Regions from separate parts of the Halomonas sp. AOP43-D1-4 genome, predicted to be linked through region 2. Evidence: predicted binding sites of a transcription regulator. Region 2 holds the regulator's gene; each other region holds the start of a gene.
The links. Region 2 encodes PhoB, which activates phosphate uptake and scavenging genes when phosphate is short. Its sites were predicted from a motif close to TGTCATANNNNTGTCANA; they were not measured.

Region 1: a site for PhoB is predicted at 1,371-1,388, ahead of ugpB (sn-glycerol-3-phosphate ABC transporter substrate-binding protein UgpB). Genes of this name have one in related genera too.
Region 3: a site for PhoB is predicted at 2,050-2,067, ahead of ACT3RQ_RS15535 (Na/Pi symporter). Genes of this name have one in related genera too.

The regions. Positions count from the first base shown of each region.
Region 1 is NZ_JBQSVY010000005.1:103,287-106,566, reverse strand. It holds gene argE (acetylornithine deacetylase) at 82-1,254, opposite strand; gene ugpB (sn-glycerol-3-phosphate ABC transporter substrate-binding protein UgpB) at 1,474-2,802, shown strand; gene ugpA (sn-glycerol-3-phosphate ABC transporter permease UgpA) at 2,964-3,280, shown strand, end outside.
Region 2 is NZ_JBQSVY010000004.1:164,040-167,319, forward strand. It holds gene ACT3RQ_RS05875 (chorismate--pyruvate lyase family protein) at 1-312, shown strand, start outside; gene ubiA (4-hydroxybenzoate octaprenyltransferase) at 348-1,244, shown strand; gene phoB (phosphate regulon transcriptional regulator PhoB) at 1,374-2,063, shown strand; gene phoR (phosphate regulon sensor histidine kinase PhoR) at 2,066-3,280, shown strand, end outside.
Region 3 is NZ_JBQSVY010000016.1:50,358-53,637, forward strand. It holds gene ACT3RQ_RS15525 (helix-turn-helix domain-containing protein) at 1-587, shown strand, start outside; gene tyrS (tyrosine--tRNA ligase) at 674-1,936, shown strand; gene ACT3RQ_RS15535 (Na/Pi symporter) at 2,106-3,280, shown strand, end outside.

The sequences.
Region 1 (3,280 bases), on a different contig from region 2:
GGTGGGTTGAAATGCGTCCATTCACACCGTTTTCAAACACGTTCCCAGCTACCTTTCCCCACGACGTTTCCAAGTGCTTGTCTAATCAGCATGATAGGGTTGGTGTAGCGCGTCTCCCAAGCGGCCCATAAACGCTAGGCATGCCTCAAGTTCGCTTTTCTCAATATACTCATCCGGCTGATGCGCTTGAGCGATACTGCCCGGACCCAGAATAATCGTTTGCAACCCTTGGCCTTGAAACTGCCCCGCCTCGGTGGCGTAGGCCACTGCGTGATTGCAGCAGGTACCGGGCAGGTGGTCTTTAGCCAAGCGCAGTACGGCGTGGTTATCTCGGTCGGCCAGGCCTGGCACCGTTACATTCAGCGGCTCGGTCACAATCTGTACGTCCTTGCCACGCGCCCTTAGCTCGGCACTTAACGTATCGGCATACGCTTCAAAACGAGCGAATACCTCATCAAACGTCTCGGTGGGCAGGTGGCGTATTTCCCACTCGAACTGACACTCACGCGCCATGATATTGATCGCCGTACCGCCCTTGATCTTGCCAACGTGGAGGCTGGTGTGGGGTACGTTGAACGCCTCATCCACTTTGCCCTCTTTCACCAACGCCGCCATGGTGTCTTCGATAAAGGTAACCAAGCGTGCTGCTACATGTATGGCCGAAGTGCCCTGATTGACCTGGCTGCTGTGCGCTTCGCGCCCTACGACGGTGGTACGCAGATTGGTGGCGCCCTTCTGGGCCACTACGGGCTGCATGCTGGTCGGCTCACCGACAATGACATGCGCGGTGGTTGAGTAGTGCTCGTAGAAGCGCTTGATCAGCGCAGGCGCACCGACACAGCCAACCTCCTCGTCATAGGAAAAACCAAAATAGACCGGCTGCTGCAAGGGCGCCTTCACCCACGTGGGCACCATGGCAAGAGCGCAGGCAATGAAGCCTTTCATATCACAGGTGCCACGCCCGTAAAGCTTACCGTCTTGGCCGTCATGCAGGGCGAAAGGATCTGTCGACCAGGGCTGGCCTTCCACCGGCACCACATCGGTATGGCCGGAGAGCATCACCCCACCCGGCGCGTCAGGGCCTATACGGGCAATCAAGTTCGCCTTGGTGCCGCAGGGGCTCATCACCCGTTCGGAGGCGACGCCGTACTCTTCAAGATAAGCTTCGACAAACTCGATCAGCGCCAGGTTAGAGCCACGGGAGGTAGTATCGAAAGAGACCAGTTTGGTTAATAGCGCTATTGCGTCACTCATACGACTCTCATTGGTTATGCACGTTGTCTCAACCCTATCACCGCCCTCGCAGTGCGCCTACTACCAACGCCCTTGGATAAAACCCAAAGCCTTTATAAAACCTTGGTCCAGTTAGCATTCATCAAAATGTCATCTACACTCATTATTGTTCAGTGCACCCACAAATCTTAAAAAACGCATTGTGCCACCTGGCTCGCGCCAGGCCCAAAAGGAGCTTACATGTCTCGTTTTATGTTACGCGCGTTATCTACCGGTATCACCGCGGCTACGCTGAGTGTTTCCGCCCACGCCGCTACCGAGATCACTTGGTGGCACTCCATGGGCGGCGAGCTGGGCGAGCGCTTGAGCGCGCTTGCCGAAGACTTCAATGCCACTCAGGATGAGTACCGTGTTACGCCCTCCTACCGGGGTGAGTACGAACAAACCATGGTTAACACCATTGCCGCTTTCCGCGCAGGCGAGCAGCCTCACATCGTACAAATTTACGAAGTGGGCACCGGCACCATGATGGCCGCCCAAGGCGCTATCTATCCGGTGTTTGAGCTGATGGAAGAGCACGGCAACACCTTTGACCCGGCTGATTATCTGCCTGTGGTAACCGGTTATTACACCGACACCAACGGCAACATGCTCTCCATGCCGTTCAACTCGTCCACGCCAATCCTTTACTACAACAAAACCATTTTTGAAGCGGCTGGCCTCGACCCTGAATCACCGCCTACTACGTGGGCTGAGATGGGCGAGATGGGCCAACAGATTGTCGATGAAGGCGCAGCCTCTTGCGGCTTCACCATGGCCTATGCGGCCAACTGGGTCGGCCTTGAGAACTTCTCAGCGCTGCACAATCAGTCCATCGGCACCCAGGAAAACGGCTTCGGCGGGATGGATACCGAGTTTGCCTTTAACGGCGACGTACAGGCGCGCTTTTGGGACCAGTTGAAAGAGTGGTCTGATAGCGGCGTTTACAGCTACGCAGGCCCAGCAAACGGCCCGGACGCGGCACCCTCGTTCTATTCCAGCGACTGCGCGATGTACATGAACTCGTCAGCGTCACGCGCCGATGTGTTGGCTAACTCCGACTTCGACGTAGGCTTTGGCATGCTGCCCTACTACGACGACGTAGACGGCGCACCGCAAAACTCGATTATCGGCGGCGCGACTCTGTGGGTGCTTTCAGGCCATGAAGACGACGAGTACACCGGCGTTGCTGAATTCCTTGAGTACCTCTCCTTGCCTGACGTTCAGGCCGAGTGGCACCAGGGCACCGGCTACCTGCCGATTACCACTGCCGCTTATGAGCTGAGCCAAGAGCAGGGTTACTACGATGAGAACCCAGGCGCGGATATCGCTATTGAGCAGATCAACTTGAACGAGCCGACGGAAAACTCCAAAGGCCTGCGCTTTGGTAACTACCCCCAAGTGCGCATGGTTCTGGATGAAGAGTTCCAGGCCGTGCTGGCGGGCAACAAGAGCGGCCAGCAGGCCCTGGATGACGCGGCAAGCCGCGGCAATCAGATCCTGCGCGACTTTGAGGCAGCCAATAACTAAGCGCTTCTCGTTACTTGTCAACAAACCCCGGCTTTTATAGCCGGGGTTTGTTATAGGAGCCATCCCATACGCCCAAGTCACCGGGGCCTATGGGATGGCTTACTTCTTGGCAGCTGAGCACAGCGGCCAGCCGCACCAACGCCCGTACGACAGGATGTGTCATGCAGACCAAACGTTCCACCTATCAAAACCGGTGGCTCCCTTTCTTACTGTTAGCGCCGCAGTTGGCGATTACGCTGGTGTTTTTTATCTGGCCGGCAAGCCAAGCGGTTAAATCGAGCTTCGAGCGCACCGATGCATTCGGCTTTAAAACAACGTTTGTCGGTCTGGAGAACTATGCACGCGTTCTAGCCGACCCCAGCTACCTGAATGCGCTGGGGCGCACCGCGATTTTTTCTATCTCGGTGACGGTGCTTTCCATGAGTCTGGCGCTTCTACTGGCCGTTTGCGTCAATCGTGTGCTGAAGAGCGCCAAGTT
Region 2 (3,280 bases):
GTCGCCCTGTGCGTGGGTGATAACCCTTGGGTGGTCGCACGTTCGGTTGCCCCCTTAACACAGCTAAAAGGCCAGCGATTGGAGCAACTTGGTGAGCGCTCGCTGGGCAGTTGGCTGTTTCGCCAGCCAGATTTAGTACGCGGCCCTCTTGAAGCTACGAGCGGTGCGCCACGCTTTGCCTTCCCTCAGGTTGCTGGCGTGAAAAGTCGTTGGGGGCGGCGCTCAGTGTTTCAACATGGTGGGTTATCGCTACTTGTACAAGAGTACTTTTTATCCACCATGGCAGATGACCTTCGTTTGTCTTCGCGGTAGGCTTGCTCGGCATCTCTTCTTTACGTGAGGTAGGCATGGATCGTTCTTTGTTGCGGCCAGTCGGATGGGCGCGAGTCGCTGATTTTTTACACTTAATGCGCCTGGACCGCCCCATTGGTACCTGGCTATTGATGTGGCCTACCTTATGGGCGCTTTGGGTGGCTACAAACGGGGTGCCTGGTCGCAACGTGCTGCTTATTTTTGTGGCAGGTGTTTATGTTATGCGCGCTGCTGGCTGCGTTGTGAATGATTACGCTGACCGCCATGTTGATGGCCACGTTAAGCGCACGAAACATCGTCCACTGGCGACGGGGCGAATCAGTGAAACCGAAGCCAAACTGCTGTTTATTGGGCTGGTCACTGTTGCGTTTGTGTTAGTGCTGCTGACCAACTGGTTTACGGTGCTGCTGTCGATTGGTGGCGTGGTCCTGGCGTTTATCTACCCCTTTATGAAGCGTTACACCCATCTTCCTCAGGTGGTGCTGGGGGCGGCTTTTTCGTGGGCAATCCCCATGGCGTTTGGGGCGGTGCTGGGATATGTACCTGTGGAAGCCTGGTTGCTGTTTTTTGCGAACGTACTGTGGACGGTTGCTTACGATACCCAATACGCCATGGTCGACCGCGACGATGACCTAAAAATTGGTATTAAATCAACGGCGGTGCTGTTTGGCAGTGCAGACCGCTTGATGATTGGATTACTGCAACTGGCGACGTTGGTGCTGTTAGCCTTTGTGGGTGTTCGTGTGGGGCTGGGTGGTTTTTTCTGGCTGGGCCTTGCCGGTATGGCGGCCACCTTTATTCATCAACAGCGCCTGATTCGGCATCGTGAACGCGACCCGTGTTTTCAGGCTTTTTTGAATAACTACTGGTCAGGGCTGCTGGTTTTTGCCGGCATTGCGCTAAGTTGGTGGCCAGTGGCCGGGCCGCTCTAGCAAAGCGTGATTAGGCCTGTCATTCGTTCTTGTTATTGGCTATTGTCATATAAGTGTCATCAAGTCATGGTGTTATTGTCACTGAGATGTCATTGAATTACCTTTCATTGAGCACCGTGAGGCCCTGGAATGACCGCCAAGACCGTTTTGATTGTCGATGATGAAGCGCCTATTCGCGAAATGATCGCAGTGGCGCTGGAAATGGCTGACTATCGCGTGCTTGAAGCGGATAACGCCCAGGATGCCCACGCGTTAGTCGTTGACCATCAGCCTGACTTACTGCTTCTGGATTGGATGATGCCAGGCACCAGTGGTATTGAGTTGGCGCGACGCCTTAAGCGTGAAGAAGCAACCGCCGAAATGCCGATTATTATGCTCACCGCCAAGGGTGAGGAAGACAATAAGATTCAAGGCCTTGAGGCGGGCGCGGACGACTATATCACCAAACCCTTCTCGCCCCGTGAGTTGGTCGCGCGCTTGAAAGCCGTATTGCGACGCACCACCCCACGTGGCGTAGAAGACCCCATCGAAATTAACGGCCTTCTACTCGACCCCGTCAGCCACCGTGTTAGTGCGCATGGCAAGGCGCTGGAAATGGGGCCCACTGAATATCGCCTGCTGCAGTTCTTTATGACCCACCAGGAGCGAGCCTATACACGCAGCCAACTGCTGGACCAGGTATGGGGCGGCAATGTGTATGTTGAAGAACGCACAGTGGATGTACATATTCGGCGCTTGCGTAAGGCGTTAGGCGATGTGCACCAAAACCTGATTCAGACGGTACGGGGTACCGGTTATCGTTTCTCAGCCCGGGTGTAACTGTGCGCCTATGGAGCCGTGAGCTTTGGCGTATTGCCTGGTTAGCGACCATAGGTGTTTGCCTGGGGTGGCTATTAGGTTCAGCGGGCCTTGGTTTGGCAACCGGGTTGGCCGTTTGCCTTTTTTACCATTTACGCCAACTGCGCGTCCTCTTTCAATGGTTAACCCTTAATCCTCATAACGAGCCCCCGGCTGCGGGTGGCATGTGGGGGGATTTGCTTGATCGTCTTTACCGCTACCAAAAAAGCCAGCGCATTACACAAGGTCGATTGCGGTCTACGCTTGCGCGTATCCAGGAATCCTCAGAGGCCATGCGCGACAGCGTGGTAATGCTCGACCGCCACGGTGATTTGGAGTGGTGGAACAGTGCAGCGACGGATATGCTGGGCCTACAAACCGCGCACGATCGTGGCCAGCACATTACCAATTTGTTGCGTGACCCACGCTTTATCAGCTACTTCAACGCCCGCGATTACAGCGAACCGCTTACGCTGACCTCACCCATTGATGAGCGCAGCATTCTGCAATACCAAATTACCTTGTATGGCGACGATGAGCGCCTGGTGATGGCGCGGGATATCACTCGTTTGCACCGCCTTGAGCAGATGCGCAGAGACTTCGTGGCCAACGTCTCCCATGAGCTGCGTACGCCGCTTACTGTTCTTTCTGGCTACCTCGAAACCTATGGTGACTTGGCTGAGCAGCTTCCGCCTCGCTTGGGCAGGGGGATCGAGCAAATGCAGGACCAGACGCAGCGCATGCAAAATCTGGTTAACGACCTGCTGCTTTTGTCACGCTTGGAAATTGATCAAGGCGGGCAAGACCATCAGGCGCTGTCGGTTGAGCAATTGCTTAATAGCGTCTGCCAGGATGCATTGGCGCTATCGCACCGTAAGCATGTTGTCCGTGTTGCTATTGAAAGTGACGCCCAGCTCATAGGGAGCGAGCAGGAAATACGTAGCGCCATTTCTAACCTGGCTTTCAATGCGGTGCGATATACCCCAGAGGGTAGCCAAATTATACTGCGCTGGGCGCCCATGGAAGATGGAAGCGGATGTATAGAAGTAGAAGATGATGGAGAGGGCATCGATCCTGTCCACCTCCCCAGGCTAACGGAGCGCTTTTATCGGGTTGATAAAGGCCGGAGTACCGCGACAGGCGGTACTGGGCTTGGTCTTGCCATCGTTAAGCATATCCTGCTGCGCCATGATGCTCAG
Region 3 (3,280 bases), on a different contig from region 2:
ACCAGCAGGACCCTTTTCTGGTAGCGCTCGACCAGGCACCGCGCCAAGGTGTGCTGTGTATGGCCGATGTGGTACCGCCTGCCGGGTATAACGAGTATGCCAGCAACTTCTATCAGCGAACCGGCTGGCAGGATGAACTTTGTCTCGCCATTCGTCTGGATGACGCCCGCTGGATAGTTATCTACCTGGGATTGTTGGCGGAGAGTGGCGGGTTTTCTTCCTCCGATGCCCACTACCTTGAGCTGTATATTGAGCTGCTGGCCGCGCTGTGCCGCAAACAGTGGGGCAATAATCCGCTGTATCTTTCTGAGCCTTTGCAGCCCGATCAGCCGATTAGCCAGCACATTCACCAGGCCATTGGCAGCTTTGGGCAGGCGCATTTAACCCACCGTGAACAGCAGGTGGCTGCCTTGATGGTGCAGGGCCTGGATTCCGAAGAGATTGCCGAGCGCCTGCAGATCACCCAAGGTACGGTCAAGAATCACCGCAAACGTATTTACGCCCAGCTGGGTGTGGCGTCGTTAAGCGAGCTCTTTGGCCTGTTTATCAATCATGCCATTACCTCACTGCCCGTCACCCAATCCTGATTTCTATCCCTTTAGGGATATCGCGGATTGCGCCGCCAACTTTTAGCCTATGACCATCTTCTCTAATGGCTAAAAAGGCGAGCATGATGACTGTACAGGGATTGCTTCACGACCTTGAACGGCGTGGTTTGATTGCGCAGACAACTCACCTGGATGAGCTTCAGGCTCTGCTCGAATCACCGCAGACCGTTTACTGCGGTTTTGACCCCACGGCGGGCAGCCTGCATATCGGGCACTTGGTGCCCTTATTGATGCTCAAACGCTTTCAGGATGCCGGCCACCAAGGTGTGGCGTTGGTCGGGGGGGCCACCGGCTTGATTGGTGACCCCAGCTTCAAGGCGGCGGAGCGTTCGCTTAACTCTCCCGAAACGGTTGAGGGCTGGGTTAACGCCTTAAGCGAACAGATTTATTGGTTGATGGCCCCACACCTCGACGCGCCTTTGAAAGCCGTTAATAACGCAGAGTGGATTGGCCATATTAACGTGATCGACTTCTTTCGCGATGTGGGCAAACACTTCTCGATGAATGCGATGGTTAACCGTGAATCCGTTCGTCAGCGTCTTGAACGGCCTGACCAGGGCATGTCGTTTACTGAATTCAGCTATGCGCTGCTGCAATCCTATGACTTTGCCCACCTCAACAAGATGTTGGGCTGCCGGTTACAAGTGGGTGGCAACGACCAGTGGGGCAATATCGTCAGTGGTATCGACCTCACACGCCGCCTGAACGGCGAGCAGGTGTTCGGTATGACGCTGCCGTTGATCACCAAATCCGACGGTACCAAATTCGGTAAAACGGAAAGTGGTACGGTATGGCTCGGCCCGGAACAGACCTCGCCTTACCAGTTTTACCAGTTCTGGTTGAATACGGATGATGCTGACGTTTACCGTTTTTTACGCTATTACACGTTCATGGATTGCGATCACATCGACGCAATCGAAGCAGAAGACAAGCAGGCCGCTGGCAAGCCCCAAGCGCAGCGTGTACTTGCTGAAACCATTACCCGCTTTGTGCATGGCGAGGAGGGGCTGGCTGCTGCTCAGCGTATTTCCCAGGCACTGTTCAGTGGTGAAGTAGCTGCGCTCTCATGTAGTGAGCTACAGCAACTTGAACTTGATGGGCTACGCTGCCAAGACGTAGCGTTTGGACAGACGCTGGAAGAAGCTATGGTGGCAAGCGAACTCGCCTCATCCAGGCGGCAAGCCCGTGAATTGATTGACCAGAACGCTGTACGTATCAACGGCGAGCGCGCCGAGCAAGGGCAGCTAAGTCAAGCATTCGCGCTTTTTGACCAATACTGGATCGTACAAAAAGGGAAAAAGCACTTTCGATTGTTCAAGCGTGGGTAACTTACATGGGGTGCCGCTTCCAGGAAGTAGCGGTATTCGCTTGATGTTGCCCACTGTGAACAATCTCTCTTCGCTCCAACACCGTTCGCTCTAACACGATAGTGCCACGCCGTTGTCACGCCTATGTCACTTATAGACGCCACTCTTTGCAGGAGTGGGTGGGTTATACGTGCGTTCTTCCTTCCAAGAGGGTGTGGCAATGGCCGAAAATATCAATAGTGCTGTGCAAGAGGTCTTACCAAGCCAGGGTAGAAGAATAAAAGTCCGGCGCAAGGGCACGCTAAGGCAGTGGCTCACGCTTGCATTGCTGGTGTATTTCCTAATCTGTGCCGTATCCATCATAGGTAATGGCTTTAAGATTGCCGCGGGCGGCCATGCCGCTCAGTTGTTTGAATTTGCCACCAACCCCTTTGTTGGTTTGATGATTGGGATTGTCGCGACGGCCCTGATACAGTCATCTTCAACCGTTACTTCCGTTATCGTGGCGTTTGTGGCGGGTGGCCTGCCTGTCGCTACGGCGGTGCCCATGATCATGGGCGCCAATATTGGTACTACTGTCACCAATACATTGGTAAGCCTTGGCCATGTACGTGATAAAGCCGAGTTTAGGCGCGCGTTCTCTGCCGCAACAGTGCATGACTTTTTTAACTTGCTGGCCGTGGCGATTTTTCTGCCCATTGAGCTTATTTTTCATCCGCTTGAAAAGCTGTCGAACGCTACGGCGTTTCTGTTTTACGGTGATGCCGATCTTTCCATGGGTAGTATTAATATTGTTGGGATGGCAACAAAGCCGATTACCTCTTCGGTTGAAAGTGTCGCCATGAACCTGCCCACGATTGCCGGTGGCGTTGCCATGATTATTTTTGGCATTGCCGTGATCTTTTTAGCGATTCGTTATATCGGCGCACTGCTGAGAGTACTGATGGTAGGGCAGGCAAAAAACATTATGCATAACGCCATTGGACGTGGCCCCGTCGCCGGTATTGCTTCTGGTGCTGTGGTGACGTTTTTAGTCCAGTCTTCCTCTACCACCACAAGCTTAATGGTGCCGTTAGCTGGGTCAGGCGCATTCTCTTTACGTCAGATTTACCCTTTCACATTAGGCACCAATATTGGCACGACGTTTACCGCGCTACTTGCGGCCACCGCAATCACTGGGGCAACTGCCATACTGGCACTGGAAATCGCACTGGTTCACCTCTTCTTTAATTTATTTGCGGTTGTGGTGATTTTTGGCCTACCGTTTTTAAGACCACTGCCTGTTAAAGGTGCCGAGTGGCTAGGCCGTGTCGCCTCAGAAAGAAAAGCACTCGCCGCTGCTTGGGTATTAGGCGTATTTATCGC